DNA from 2 places in the Blastococcus saxobsidens DD2 genome. Region 1 is predicted to be linked to the other one. Evidence: riboswitches for the same ligand, from Rfam matches in the RefSeq annotation. Region 1 holds a riboswitch; the other holds the start of a gene.
The links. A riboswitch is a leader RNA that binds a small molecule or an ion and turns the genes downstream of it on or off. The one in region 1 is predicted to bind S-adenosylmethionine.

Region 2: linked by a shared signal. The riboswitch ahead of BLASA_RS21745 (bifunctional o-acetylhomoserine/o-acetylserine sulfhydrylase) and the one ahead of thrC (threonine synthase) in region 1 are both predicted to bind S-adenosylmethionine.

What each region holds. Positions count from the first base shown of each region.
Region 1 is NC_016943.1:597,719-605,270, forward strand. It holds gene BLASA_RS23245 (LytR C-terminal domain-containing protein) at 1-482, shown strand, start outside; gene BLASA_RS02800 (alpha/beta fold hydrolase) at 560-3,427, shown strand; gene BLASA_RS02805 (ABC transporter permease) at 3,453-4,325, shown strand; gene BLASA_RS02810 (HAD family hydrolase) at 4,436-5,257, opposite strand; SAM riboswitch class I at 5,315-5,448, shown strand; gene thrC (threonine synthase) at 5,461-6,762, shown strand; gene BLASA_RS02820 (cold-shock protein) at 6,963-7,163, shown strand; gene groL (chaperonin GroEL) at 7,545-7,552, shown strand, end outside.
Region 2 is NC_016943.1:4,583,197-4,590,748, forward strand. It holds gene BLASA_RS21730 (thioesterase family protein) at 1-604, shown strand, start outside; gene BLASA_RS21735 (mechanosensitive ion channel family protein) at 701-1,600, shown strand; gene BLASA_RS23755 (hypothetical protein) at 1,597-2,160, shown strand; SAM riboswitch class IV at 2,232-2,347, shown strand; gene BLASA_RS21745 (bifunctional o-acetylhomoserine/o-acetylserine sulfhydrylase) at 2,390-3,682, shown strand; gene metX (homoserine O-acetyltransferase MetX) at 3,719-4,792, shown strand; gene BLASA_RS21755 (cysteine desulfurase-like protein) at 4,880-6,094, shown strand; gene BLASA_RS21760 (gamma carbonic anhydrase family protein) at 6,169-6,747, opposite strand; gene BLASA_RS21765 (uroporphyrinogen decarboxylase family protein) at 6,810-7,552, shown strand, end outside.

The DNA.
Region 1 (7,552 bases):
CCATGGCGGTCGTGGCCGGCGCCGTGCTCGGCGTCTACACGGTCACGCAGCCGGGGCCCACGGCGCCCGCGGCGCAGGCCGAGGCCGCGGCCCCGCCCGTCGCGCCCACCGTCGCCCCGCCGACCCAGGCCCTGCCGCCGCTGAACACGCTGCCGCTGGACGTCGAGGCCGCCGCGACCACACCCGTCCGGGTACCGGTCACCGTCCTCAACGCGACCACCATCACCGGGCTGGCCGGCAAGATCTCCGACACCGTCGTCGCCGGCGGCTGGGAGTCCCCGGGCGCGGGGGCCTACCCCGGCACCGACGTGGCGGCCACGACCGTCTTCTTCACCGAGGGCGACGAGCAGCAGCGGCAGGCCGCGCTCCAGCTGGTCGAGCAGTTCCCCGACCTGGCGGGCCCCGCGCCCCGGTTCTTCGAGGTCGCCGACGTGCCGGCGCCCGGTCTGGTCATCGTCGCCACCGGCAACTGGCAGCCCTGATCGGTGCCTCCGGGCCGGCGCGGAACACGCACGGCCTGCCGGCCGTTGGGCGCAGCGTGCGCCCCCTCTGCGGGCTCGTGCGTTCCCGCCCGCGCCCCGGTGCGCGCGCCACGCTCGCGGCCCTGCTCACCCTCGCCCTGTCCCTGGGGTTTCTCGTGCTCACGTCCCCCGCCGGTGCGGCGGAGGTCGGCACGGAGGACATCCGGGTGCCGTCCGGTTCCGGTCCCGACGCCGTGGAACTCGACGCGACGATCTACCTGCCCGACACCGACGAGCCGGCGCCCGCGGTGGTCCTGGCGCACGGGTTCGGTGGCAGCAAGCGTTCGGTCGCCGATGATGCGCTCGACCTCGTGGAGCGCGGCTACGTCGTCCTCACCTACTCGGCGCGTGGCTTCGGCGACAGCAGCGGCCGGATCGGCCTGAACGACCCGCGCTACGAGGTCGCCGACCTCTCCACCCTGCTCGACCTGCTCGCCGAGCGCGACGAGGTGCAGCTCGACGATGACGGCGACCCGCGGGTGGGGGTCGCCGGCGGCTCCTACGGCGGGGCGCTGGCCCTGCTCGGTGCCGCCTACGACGAGCGCATCGACGCGATCGCGCCGCAGATCACCTGGCACTCGCTGACCACCGCGCTGTTCCCCGACCACACCGGGGACCTGGAGACGGGGACCGTCGCCGCGGTACCCCCGACCGTGGACGACGGTGTCTTCAAGCAGCTGTGGGCCGGGCTGTTCTTCGGCATCGGCTCGGCGGCGGGTGGCCTGCTCGACGCCGTCGGCGGGGGACCGAGCGGGGCACAGGGCGCCGCGGCCGCGTTGCCGGAGGAGCTGCTCGAGCGCGCCGCCCAGAACCCGGAGGTCGTCGAGCAGCTGCTCACCTGCGGCCGCTTCCGGCCCGAGATCTGCGCGGCCTACCAGTCGGCCGCCTCCACCGGCACCCTGACGCCGGAGGTCGCCGCCGTCCTCGACCGCAGCAGCCCGGCCGGGGTGCTCGACCGCATCGAGGCGCCGACCCTGCTCGTCCAGGGCACGCAGGACTCGCTGTTCGGCCTCGGCCACGCCGACGCCAACGCCCGGGGTATCGCCGGCGACGGCACGCCGGTCAAGGTCGTCTGGTTCGCCGGTGGCCACGACGCCCCCGGGTCGGGCCGTCAGCAGGAGGACCTGCGCGAGCAGGTCGCCGGCTGGTTCGACTGGTACCTGCGGGGTGCGGGCGAGGAGCCGGGCACCGGCTTCGAGTTCCCCGCCCCGACCGGTCTGGGCGCCACGGTCGGCCGGGTGCAGGGCGGCGGCCAGACGGTCGTCGCCGAGGAGTACCCGGGCCTGGCCGACGCCGAGCCGGCCGACCGGGGGTCGGTGAGCCTGGCGGGCCCGGTGCAGCCGGTGGTCACCCCGGCCGGCGGCGCGCCCGCGGCGCTCACGACCGTGCCCGGCCTCGGTGCGCTCACCGCGGCCCTCGGCGGTACGACCGCCGAGATCCCGGGCCAGTTCGCCGCCTTCGAGAGCGAGCCGCTCGCGACCGCGGTCGAGGTGGTCGGCGCCTCGACCGTCGACCTGGTGGTCGCCTCGCCCACCGGATCGGCCACCCTCTTCGCCAAGCTCTACGACGTCACGCCGAACGGCGGCACGACGCTGCCGGGCGGTCTCGTGGCGCCGTTGTCGCTCACCGGCATCTCCACCGACCCCAGCGCGCCCACCCGGATCAGCGTCACGCTGCCAGGCATCGTGCACCGGTTCGAGGCCGGGCACGCGATGCGGCTGGTGGTCTCCTCGACCGACCAGGCCTACGCGCTCCCGGACGAGGCGGCGGTCTACTCGGTCGGCCTCGCCTCGGCGGGGGCGGCCAACGGGACGGTCGCGGGCGAGTCGGTGCTCGCCGTCCCGCAGGTCGACGGCCGCACCGAGGCCGAGGCCGGCTCGCTGCGCTGGTGGGCGCTGCTCGCCGCCGTCGTCGCCCTGGGCCTGCTCGGCTGGGCAGCTGCACTCCTGTGGGGCCGGCACCGCCGGCGCCAGGTCTCGCACGTCGAGCCCGACGGTGAGGACGTCCCCCTGCGCTTCGAGGGGGTCACCAAGGCGTACAAGGACGGCTTCGTCGCCGTCCGCGACCTGTCCTTCGAGGTGCGCCGTGGCCAGGTCCTCGGCCTGCTGGGCCCCAACGGGGCCGGTAAGACGACGTCGCTGCGCATGCTCATGGGCCTCATCCGGCCGACCGAAGGGCGGATCAGCGTCTTCGGGCACGCCGCCGGGCCGGGCGCGCCGGTGCTGTCCCGGCTGGGCTCCTTCGTGGAGGGCACCGGCCTGCAGCCACACCTGTCCGGCCGCGACAACCTGACCCTCTACTGGGCCGCGACCGGCCGGCCGGCCGAGGACGCGCACATGGAGGAGGCGATCGCGGTCGCCGGGCTCGGCGCGGCGCTGGACCGGCCGGTGCGCCGGTACAGCCAGGGCATGCGCCAGCGGGTGGCGATCGCCCAGGCGATGCTCGGGCTGCCCGACCTGCTGGTCCTCGACGAGCCGACCAACGGGCTGGACCCGCCGCAGATCCACGCCATGCGCGAGGTGCTGCGCAACTACGCCGCGACCGGCCGCACGGTGATCGTCTCCAGCCACCTGCTCAGCGAGATCGAGCAGACCTGCAGCCACGTCGTCGTCATGGCGAAGGGGCAGAAGATCGTGCAGGGCACGGTGGAGGAGATCGTCGGCAGCGGGGGCTCGGTGCTGGTCGGGCTGGCGGACGACGCCGACACCGACCGGGCGATCGCCGTCCTGTCCGCGTTGCCCGGCGTCACCGCGGGCCGTACCGACGACGGCCTGGTCGCCGAGCTCGACGGCGCCCGGCGGGCCGACGTGCTCCAGGCACTGGTGGGGGCGGGCATCGCCGTCGATCAGTTCACGCCGCGCCGGCGGCTCGAGGACGCCTTCCTGGCGCTGGTGGGGGAGTCATGAGTGCCGCGAGGCCGGAGCCGAGCCGATGAGACCGAGCGAGCACGTGCAACCGACCGGCGCCGTCGCCGGCTACCGGCCGGAGCGGACGCTGCGGCTGTCGGTGGAGCTGCGCCGGCAGTTCAAGCGGCGGCGCACCATCGGCGTCTTCGCGCTGATGATCGCGCTCCCGCTCGTGCTGATCGCGGCGCTGCAGCTGGGCGCCAGCGAGGAGGCGGCGGAGAACAGCCGGATCAACCTGGTCGACGTCGCGACGGCGAGCGGGCTGAACTTCACCCTGTTCGTGCTGTTCGCGACGACGGGGTTCTTCCTGGTCGTCGTGTACGCGCTGTTCTTCGGCGACACGGTGGCCGTCGAGGCGCAGTGGGGGTCGCTGCGGTACGCACTCGCCACCCCGATCCCGCGGATGCGGCTGCTCCGGCAGAAGTGGCTGGCCGCACTCGTGCAGTCGGTGGCGGCGCTGCTGACGCTGGCGGCGGTGGCCGTGGTCGCCGGCGGTATCGCGTTCGGCTTCGGCGACATCCAGACGCCGGTGGGGGTCGCCATCCCGCAGGGTGACGGGATGCTGCGGCTGGCCGGGATGCTCGGGTACCTCGCCGTTCACCTGCTGGTCGTCGGCGCGCTGGCGTTCTGGTTCTCCACGATCACCGACGCGCCGCTGGCGGCGGTCGGCGGTTCGGTGTTCACCATGTTCGTCTTCGCGATCCTCGACCAGGTGGAGCAGCTGGGCTCGATCCGCGACTGGTTCCCGACGGCGGAGGAGTTCGCCTGGACCGACCTGCTGCAGACGCCGATCGAGTCCGGTGACCTCTTCCGTGGCGTCATCCAGTCGCTGGTCTACGTCGCCGTCTTCACCGCGCTCGGCTTCCGGCACTTCGCCCGCCGCGACGTCACGTCATAACTGTCGCCCTACCGGGCGACACCGCGGCCAGGTGCCGTCCCGGCCGGCGTGGAGCCGCTGCGTCGCGCCTACGCGGACCCCTCCGGGGCCCACTCGGCGCGACAGAGCCCTCACAAGCTCGCCCGCACCGCCTGTGCCCAGCCCTCACCCATCGCGGCGTCGGTGATCGCCACGTTGGGGACGGCGCCCATCAGCCCCGTCATGCCGTCGACGGACGCGCCGTTCGCGGTGATCCACAGCCGGCCCACCGCGGGCGCCATGTCGAGGTCGCTGACGCTGTCGCCGATGGCCACGGCGTCGGCGGGGGAGAGGCCGCGGCGCGCCAGGTCCCACGCGATGGCCGCGCCCTTGGAGATGCCGCGCGGCATCAGGTGGTAGACCCGCGGCGGCGCGGGATCGGCGTCCAGACCCATCCAGGACGCCGCCGGGATCGCGCCGTTGTCCTTCAGCGTCAGCCAGCCGGCACCCCGCTCGGCCAGCCAGGCGTCGACCGACAGCGGGTCGACGCGACCGCGCAGCAGGGCGTCGGTGTCGTGGGTGGCGTGCCAGGGGGCGTGCCACTCCAGCCGTCCGGGGTGGGCGGCGATCAGTTCCTCGACGACGCCCAGCTGCGCCATCACCGCCATCGGCGTCCGGTCGCCGAACTCCTCGGGCAGCTCGCCGCGCAGCCGGTGGGTGTTCCGCCCGGAGCCCCAGCCGATGGTGGCGCCCAGCTCGGCGATCGCACCGTCGGCGGCGAAGATCCGTGCGGCCTCCACGACCTGCTCGTAGGTCCGGCCGCTCACCAGCACCAATGCCACCCCGGCCCGATGCAGGTCGAGCAGTGCACCGGCCGGCCCGTCGGTCAGCTCGCGGCCGGCGGTGTGCCAGAAGGAGCCGCGGGGGCCGACCATGGTGCCGTCGAGATCGGTGTAGACGATGCGGGCTGCCACGACACCATCCTGTCCGGCGCCGGAGCCGGTACCGCCCGCGGGTACGCTGCACCCGTTCACTCATCCAGAGGGGCAGAGGGACACGGCCCGATGAAGCCCCGGCAACCGCCGTCCGACGCGATTTCCGCGCCGACGGGAGGTGCCAATTCCGTCCCGCGCGGCTCGACGGCCCGCAGCGGGGAAGATGAGGAGGTAGTCGTCGCATGACTCTCACCGCTCCCGGTTCCGCCCAGGCCGACTCGTCTGCCGGCGGTCCGGTTCCCCCGTGCCCGGCCCGCGGGCTGGTCTGCCGCAACTGCGGCGCCACGTTCGGCCTGATCGCCGAGCACGCCTGCGCCGAGTGCTTCGGCCCGCTGGAGGTCGACTACGACCCCGAGGTGATGCGTGCGGTCACCCGTGAGCAGATCGAGGCCGGGCCGCAGAACATCTGGCGCTATGCGGCGCTGCTGCCGGTCGGCCAGCACCCGGCCGACCGGGTGTCCCTCGACCCGGGCATGACGCCGCTGGTCCGCGCCGACCGGCTGGCCGCGGAGCTGGGCCTCACCGGCGGCCTCTGGGTGAAGGACGACTCGGCCAACCCCACCCACTCGTTCAAGGACCGGGTGGTCAGCCTCGCCGCCACCGCCGCCAAGGGGCTGGGCTACCGGAAGATCGCCTGCGCCTCCACCGGCAACCTGGCCAACTCCGTGGCCGCGCACGCCGCCCGCATGGGGCTGCCGTCCTACGTGTTCATCCCCGCCGACCTCGAGCCGGGCAAGGTCGTCCAGTCCGCGGTCTACGGGCAGACGCTGGTCGCCGTCGACGGGTCCTACGACGACGTCAACCGGCTGACCAGCGAGCTCGCCGAGACCGACGAGTTCGAGGACACCGCCTTCGTGAACCAGAACGTCCGGCCGTACTACGCCGAGGGCTCCAAGACGATGGGCTACGAGCTCGCCGAGCAGCTCGGCTGGCGGATCCCGGCCCAGGTGGTCATCCCGATGGCGTCGGGCTCGCTGCTGACCAAGGTGGACAAGGCGTTCCGCGAGCTGGTCGCCGCCGGCATCGTCGAGGCCACCGAGTGGACCATCTTCGGCGCGCAGTCGGCCGGCTGCGACCCGATCGCCACCGCCTTCGACAACGGCTGGGACGTCGTCAAGCCGGTGAAGCCCACGGGCATCGCCAAGTCGCTGAACATCGGCAACCCCGCCGACGGCCCGTACGCCCTCGATGCCATCCGCCGCACCGGTGGCGCCGTGGGCCGGGTGGGGGACGACGAGATCGTCCAGGGCATCCGCGATCTCGCCCGCACCACCGGCGTCTTCGCCGAGACCGCCGGCGGTGTGACCGTCGCCGTCCTGCGCCAGCTGGTGGGCAACGGGCGGCTGGACCCGGCCAAGGAGACCGTCGTCCTCAACACCGGTGAGGGCCTCAAGACCCTCGACCCGCTGGAGCCGGTCGTCGGCCCGACCCACCGGGTCGAGCCGTCGCTGAAGTCGGCGCGGGCAGCCGGGCTCATCGGCTGAGCGGCGCCGACCGCGGATCGGCCGCCGGACACGTCGTCCGATCCGGGCAACGGTCCGGCAACCATGTACGCGACCAGGTGTCTCCTGTTGTACGTTCTCGCGCGGTTTCAGTTCCAGGTTCGTGATCGACGGGCGGAAGAGCTAGACCCGGTTCCCCGACCCAGAGGGACCGTCCGTACGCACGAAACGTGGGAGCACACGTGGCACAGGGCACCGTGAAGTGGTTCAACGCCGAGAAGGGCTTCGGCTTCATCGCCGTCGACGGCGGCCAGGACGTCTTCGTCCACTACTCGGCCATCCAGATGGACGGGTACAAGAGCCTCGAGGAGGGCCAGCGGGTCAGCTTCGAGGTCGTCCAGGGCGCCAAGGGCCCGCAGGCCGACGCGGTCACCGCCGCCTGAGCCCGCACCAGCACTGAGGGCCCGGTTCCCCCTGAGAGGGGAACCGGGCCCCTTTGGTCAGCCAGGGTGCTGCCCGCGCCCTCCGGGCATAGGAGGCTTTGCCTATGCATCCGGGGCCGCATCCGTAGGCAAAGCCTCCTATGCCTGAGCGCCGGCCGGGCCGTGGATGCGCCGGGAGCGGGGCCTCGCTACCCCCACTTCTTGCACTCGCCGGGGTCGAGTGCCAAACTCGTTTCTGGCACTCGGGGCTCCTGAGTGCCAATCAGGTCGGAACGGTGAGGCACCGGTCCGTGGGCCGACGGAGCGCCCACGTCGCTGGTGTCGTCCGTCGCGGGCACCAACCCGGCCGTGCAGCGATCAATGCATGGAGGACATCACCACATGGCCAA
Region 2 (7,552 bases), 890 kb from region 1:
CGGCCCGGTGCCGGTCGGACCGGTGCAGGTGCGCACCTCGGTGCTGCGCCCCGGCCGGCGGGTCGAGCTGGTCGAGGCGGCGCTGTCCGCCGGGAACGACCGCCCGCTGATGCGGCTGTCGGCCTGGCGGATGCGCTCGCGCGGGGACGCCGCACCGGCGACGCCGCTGACGCACCCGGCACCGGCCGGTCCGGAGGAGAGCCGCCCCGAGCGGGCGGCGTTCTTCACCACCGAGGTCGCCTACCACCGGGCGCTGGAGTGGCGGTTCGCCGCCGGCACCTTCAACGGGCCCGGCCCGGCCATCGCCTGGACCCGGCCGGAGTGCGCCCTGGTCGCCGGGGAGACGATGACGCCGCTGCAGCACCTGCTGGTCATGACCGACGCGGCCAGTGGCATCTCCGCGACGCTGGACTGGACCCGCGCCACGTTCGCCAACGTCGACCTCTCCGTGGCCCTGCACCGGCCACCGCGCGGCGAGTGGCTCGGCATGGACGCCGCCACCGTCCACGGCGGCACGGGGGCGGCCCAGTGCAACGCGCTCCTCTTCGACGCCGACGGGCCGATCGGCCGGTCCAGCCAGTCGCTGTTCGTGGAGCCGCGGTGACCGGTCCGCCCCGGACGGAAGAGGTGCCTCCGCGCCCGCACCGGCCGCCTGCCACTGTGGAAGGGTCGCTTCCCCCGACGATTGGAGCTCAGCGCAGTGGACGCGTGGAGAGAGGTGCTGGGCTGGCTGTCCGGGCGCGGCCTCGAGGTCGTGCTGATCATCCTCGGGTCGGTGCTGCTGGCCCGGTTCGTCGGCTGGGCCGGCACCCGGATCACCGACCGGATCGACCGCAACGCCACCGGGGGCGACGCGCTCGTGCGCTCCGAGGCGGCCAAGCACCGGCACTCGCTCACCCAGGTGCTCACCTGGGCGGCGATCGTGCTCATCTACTCGATCTCGGTCTTCTTCGCCCTCGACCGCCTCGGCGTCCCGATCACCGGCCTGGTCGCGCCGGCCACCGTGCTCGGCGTCGGCCTGGGCTTCGGCGCCCAGCGCATCGTCGGTGACGTGCTGGCCGGCTTCTTCATCATCACCGAACGGCAGTACGGGTTCGGCGACGTCGTCGCCATCCAGGTCCTGGGCGGGATGGAGCCCGCGTCGGGCACCGTGGAGGACGTGACGCTGCGCGTCACCCGACTCCGGTCCCCCGACGGGGAGGTGGTCACCGTGCCCAACGGGCAGATCGTCAAGGTGATCAACCTGTCCCGCGACTGGGCGCGGGCGGTCGTCGACGTGCCCGTCCCGACCAGCGTGGACGTCAACCGGGCGAACGAGGTGTTGCGCGAGGTGGGCCGTGCGGCCTTCCGCGATCCGGCGCTGCGGCCGCTGCTGCTGGACCCGCCGAGCGTGATGGGCGTGGAGAGCCTGGACCTCGAGCAGGTCAACATCCGGGTGGTCGCGCGCACGCTGCCGGGCAAGCAGTTCGAGGTGGGCCGGGACCTGCGGGCGCGCGTGGTCCAGGCCTTCCGGAGCCAGGGCATGCAGGTGCCGCAGGCGGCGACCGTCCACGACCCCGCGGACGACGGCGCGACCGCCGTGCAGGAAGGAGTCCGATGAGCGCGCCCGGCCAGGACCGGGCCGACGGCGGGGCACCCCCCGCCCCCACGGTGAGCACCGCCCCGGCCGCCGCGGGCACCACGTCCCCCGACGTCGCGCCGGGTCACCGCTGGTGGTCGGCGATCCCCCGGAACCTGGGCCGGGCACGCACGTCGACCGTCGTCCTCGGGCTGCTGTTCGTCGGCGTCTTCGCGCTCTACCTGAACGTCCGCCCGCCGGACCCCGGCCGGGCGCCGGCCGCACCCGGCGACACCGTCGAGCAGCCGGTGACGACGACGGAGCCGACCGAGCCGACGGAGGACGAGCCGACGGAGATCGAGCCGACGGAGATCGAGCCGACGGAGACCGGGCCCACGGAGACCGGGCCCACGGGAACCGGGCCCACGGCACCGACCACGCCGCCGCCCACGAGGACCGGCTCTCCCTCGCCGACGGCGCCGCCCACCACGGGCCCGTCCCCGGATGGCGAACCGACCGAGCCGACCACGCCGGAGACCACCGCACCCGCGCCGACCGGCGGCACGGGCGGCGGCAGCGTCCCCGACTCCCCGACGGGCTGACGGGACGTCGCGCCCGGGTACGGCGGTACCGGTGTTTCACGTGGGACAACGGCGTCCTAGGATCGGGCCTGGCTCCTGAGGGGCAGCGCGAAGCACCTGGCTGGCTGCCCGGCAACCTCTACTCCGTCTGAGGTGCTCCAGGGGAAGAGCCGGCTGGACGGCGCCCGCCGCCCGGCAAGGACGGAGCTCCCGTGCGCCGCGGGTCTCCGCGAGCGAGAGGAGACGGCGCATGACCGACCCTGCAGCCTGGAGCTTCGAGACCCGGCAGATCCACGCCGGCACGAGCCCCGACCCGGCCACCGGCGCCCGCGCGCTGCCGATCTATGCGACCACCGCCTACCAGTTCCGCGACACCCAGCACGCCGCGGACCTGTTCGGCCTGGCCGAGATGGGCAACATCTACACGCGGATCATGAACCCCACGCAGGACGCGCTGGAGCAGCGCGTCGCCTCCCTGGAGGGCGGCGTCGCGGCGCTCGCGGTGGCCAGCGGCCAGTCGGCGACCACGCTGGCGATCCTGAACATCGCCGAGGCCGGTGACCACGTCGTCGCCTCCGCCTCGCTCTACGGCGGCACCTACAACCTGCTGCACCACACGCTGCCCAAGCTCGGCATCACGGTCTCCTTCGTCGAGGACCCGGACGACCCGGAGGCATGGCAGGCGCTGGTGCGGGACAACACCAAGGCGTTCTTCGGGGAGTCGATCGGCAACCCCAAGGGCGACGTCCTCGACATCGAGGCCGTGGCCGGGGCGGCGCACCGCAACGGGGTCCCGCTGATCGTGGACAACACCATCGCGACGCCGTTCCTCATCCGGCCCCTGGAGTTCGGTGCCGACGTCGTCGTGCACTCCGCCACCAAGTACCTGGGCGGGCACGGCACGGCGATCGCCGGGATCATCGTGGACGGCGGCGGCTTCGACTGGACCGCCGGCAAGCACCCCGGCTTCACCACACCCGACCCGACGTACCACGGCGTGGTCTACGCCGACCTCGGCGCGCCCGCGTTCGCGCTCAAGGCCCGCGTGCAGCTGCTGCGCGACCTCGGCCCGGCGATCTCGCCGTTCAACGCCTTCCTCGTGGTCCAGGGCATCGAGACCCTGTCGCTGCGCATGGAGCGGCACGTCGAGAACACCCTGGAGGTGGCCCGGTTCCTCGAGGGGCACGACGAGGTGGACCGGGTGAACTACCCGGGCCTGGAGTCCTCGCCCTGGCACGCGGCCCAGCAGAAGTACGCGCCGAAGGGCGCCGGGGCCGTCCTCACCTTCGAGTTGCACGGCGGGCGGGAGGCCGGGCAGCGGTTCGTGGAGGCGCTCGAACTGCACAGCCACGTGGCGAACATCGGTGACGTGCGCAGCCTGGTCATCCACCCGGCCTCGACCACGCACTCGCAGCTCACCGCCGAGGAGCAGCTCACCACCGGGGTCACCCCCGGCCTGGTGCGGCTGGCCGTGGGCCTGGAGGGCATCGAGGACATCCTGGCCGACCTGGAGGCCGGTTTCCGCGCCGCCAAGTCGGCCTAGGAACCACGTCGGCCGAGGACAGGGAGCGCCGCAGAGATGGGCGGGTGGGTCGAGGGCGATCCGGTGGGCGACCGCCGGTTCCTCGACCTGCCCGGCCCGTTCGAGCCGGAGCGTGGGGGCCGCCTGCCGGGCGTGCGCATCGCCTACGAGACCTGGGGGACGCTCGCGCCCGGCGGGGACAACGCCGTCCTGGTGGAGCACGCGCTGACCGGCGACAGCCACGTCACGGGCAGCGCCGGGCCGGGGCACCCGACGCCGGGATGGTGGAGCGGCCTCGTCGCCCCGGGCGCCGCGCTGGACCCGGCGCGGTTCTTCGTCGTCTGCGCCAACGTCCTGGGCGGGTGCCAGGGGACGACCGGGCCGTCGTCGCGGGCGCCGGACGGCCGCCGCTGGGGCGCCCGATTCCCCGAGGTGACCGTGGGCGACCAGGTGCGGGCGGAGGAGGCCTTGGCCGACACGCTCGGCATCGACCGCTGGGCCTGCGTCATCGGCGGATCGATGGGTGGCATGCGCGCCCTGGAGTGGGCGGTGGCGCTGCCCTCCCGCGTGGACACGCTGTTCTTCCTGGCCTCCGCCGCGGTCTCCTCGGCCGACCAGATCGGCACGCAGACCACCCAGCAGGCCGCGATCCGCGCCGACGCCCGCTGGTCCGGGGGCGACTACCCACTCCACGCGGCTCCGGAGGACGGTCTGGGCATCGCCCGGCGGATCGCCCACCTCACCTACCGCAGTGCCCTCGAGCTCGATGCCCGGTTCGGCTCGCGGGTGCAGGAGGACCACCGGTTCGCCGTCGCCTCCTACCTCGAGCACCACGCCGGCAAGCTGGCCCGCCGGTTCGACGCCGGCAGCTACGTGCTGCTCACCGAGGCCATGAACAGCTGGGACGTCGGCCGCGGCCGGGGCGGGGTCGAGGCCGCGCTGGGACGGATCACCGCGCGTGCGCTGGTCGCCGGCGTGGACACCGACCGCCTCTACCCGCCCGAGCAGCAGCAGCGGGTCGCCGACGCTCTCGGCGTGCCCCTGCGGCTGATCTCCTCCCCGTACGGCCACGACGGCTTCCTGCTCGAGACCGCCGCCGTCGACGGGCTGCTGCGCGAGCTGCTCGCCTGATCGTCGGCGAGGGCGACGAACTCGTGGTGATCAGCGGCTGATGGCCACGAGTTCGTCACGCTCGCGCCGTCGGTAGCGTCCGGGCGCATGAGCTACGACGTCGCCGCGCTGCGCGCCTCCTTCCCGTCGCTGGTGAGCGGCACCGCACACTTCGACGGCCCCGGCGGCACCCAGGTGCCCGACGCGGTGGGCCGGGCGGTGGCCGCGACCCTGACCGCGCCGATCAGCAACCGCGGCCCGGTGACCAGCGCGGAACGGTTCGCCGACGCGACGGTGCTGGCGGCGCGGGCGGCGATGGCCGACCTGCTCGGCGTCGACCCGGGCGGCGTCGTGTTCGGGCGCAGCGCCACCCAGCTCACCTTCGACCTGGCCCGCACGCTGGCGGCCGGCTGGGGCCCCGGCGACGAGGTGGTGGTCACCCGGCTCGACCACGACGCGAACATCCGGCCGTGGGTGCTGGCCGCCGGCGCGGCCGGGGCGACCGTGCGGTGGGCCGCCTTCGATCCGGCCACCGGCGAGCTGACCGCCGACGACGTCGCCGCCGTGCTCACCGACCGGACCCGGCTGGTCGCGGTGACCGGGGCGTCGAACCTCATCGGCACCCGCCCGCCGATCGCCGCGATCGCCGAGCGGGTGCACGCGGCCGGCGCGCTGCTGGTCGTCGACGGCGTGCACCTGACCGCGCACGCGCCGGTGGACGTCCCCGCCCTCGGCGCCGATGTGCTCCTCTGCTCGCCCTACAAGTTCCTGGGCCCGCACTGCGGCGTCCTGGCCGCCGACCCCGCGCTGCTGGCACGCCTGCAACCGGCCAAGCTGCTGCCGTCGTCGGACGCGGTGCCCGAGCGCTTCGAGCTGGGCACGCTGCCCTACGAACTGCTGGCCGGGACGACGGCGGCGGTGGACTTCCTGGCCGACCTCGGGGGTTCCGGAACGCGCCGGGAGCGGCTGGTGGCGGCGATGACCGCGATCGCGCAGCACGAGGACCGGCTCCGCGAGCGCCTGGAGGCGGGGCTGGCGCAGCTGCCCGGGGTCCGGCTGTGGTCGGGGGCGGCGCACCGCACCCCGACGCTGCTGCTGACCTTCGAGGGGCGCGGTGCCACCGAGCATGCGGCCGCCGACGCCTACCGGTTCCTCGCCGACCGGGGCGTCAACGCGCCGGCCGGCTCCTTCTACGCCGTCGAGGCCAGCCGGTGGCTCGGCCTCGGCGACACCGGCGGCCTGCGGGTGGGCCTGGCCCCCTACAGCGACACCGAGGACGTGGACCGGCTGCTGGCCGGGCTGCGCGAGTGGCTCGCCGCCTGACGCTGCCTCCGGCACAGGAAGCCATGCCTACGGTTTCGGCTCACGACCCATAGGCAAAGCCTCCTATGCCTGGATCAGGTCATGTCGTCGCCGGGCTGGTGCCCGGCCGGAGGCAGCTTCCCGCGGACGACGGGGCGCACGGTGCGCGCCGACTCCAGCCGGTCGGTGTAGCTGATCGCGTTGCCCTGGATGTGCAGCTGGTCGTCGTCGGTGGCCTCGCGCAGCACCTTGGCGGGGACGCCAGCGATGAGCGAGCGGGGCGGGAACACCTTGCCCTGGGTGACGACGGCGCCCGCGGCGACGATGGAGCCCGACCCGATGTGCGCGCCGTTCATGACGATGCTGCCCATGCCCACCAGCACGTCGTCGTCGATCCGGGCGCCGTGCAGCACCACCCGGTGCCCCACCGAGACGCGCTGCCCCACCACGAGCGGGAAGCCCTCGTCGGAGTGCAGGGTGCAGCCGTCCTGGATGTTGGAGTCGGCGCCGATCTCGATGACCTCGGCGTCGGCCCGGGCCACCGCGCCGTACCAGATGCTCGACCGCGGGCCCATGGTCACCGCGCCCACCACCACCGCCGTGGGCGCGACGAAGGCGTCGTCGGCGATCGCCGGGGCGCCGAAGGGCAGTTCTGCGATGTAGTTGTCCGCCACGTCGCCCAGCACAGCACAGGCCCGCGTGACGCGCACCGGCCGGGCCCGGCAGACTCGCCGGCATGCCGGCGTCCCTCCCTCCCTTTCCCACGTCGATCGTCGGGAGCCTGCCCCAGCCGGGCTGGCTGATCGACCGCGACCGCCTCGCCCACCAGTTCCCGCCGCGGGTGCGCGCGCGGGAGCTGTGGCGGGTGGCACCCGAGCTGCTCGCCGAGGCGCAGGACGACGCGACCCGGCTGGCGATCCGCTCGCAGGAGGAGGCCGGGCTCGACATCGTCACCGACGGCGAGATCCGGCGGGAGTCGTACTCCAACCACTTCGCGACGGCGCTGACCGGCGTGGACGTCGACGACCCCGGCACCGTGCTGAACCGGTCGGGGAAGCCGATCCCGGTGCCGCGGGTGCGGAGCGCGATCTCCCGGCCCGCCCCGATCCAGGCCGACGACGTCCGCTTCCTGCGGGCGCACACCGACCGGACCGTGAAGATCACCGTCCCCGGCCCGTTCACCATGGCGCAGCAGGCCCAGGACGACCACTACGGCGACGACCGCGCGCTGGCGCTGGCCTACGCCGACGTCGTCCGCGCGGAGATCGCCGACCTCTTCGCCGCCGGCGCCGACATCGTGCAGATCGACGAGCCCTGGCTGCAGGCCCGCCCCGACGTCGCCCGGAAGTACGGCGCGGAGGCGGTGACCCGGGCGGTGGAGGGCGCTCCCGGTCCGGTGCACCTGCACCTGTGCTTCGGCTACGCGGCGATGGTGTCCGAGCGCCCCGAGGGCTACTCGTTCCTGCCCGAGCTCGCCGA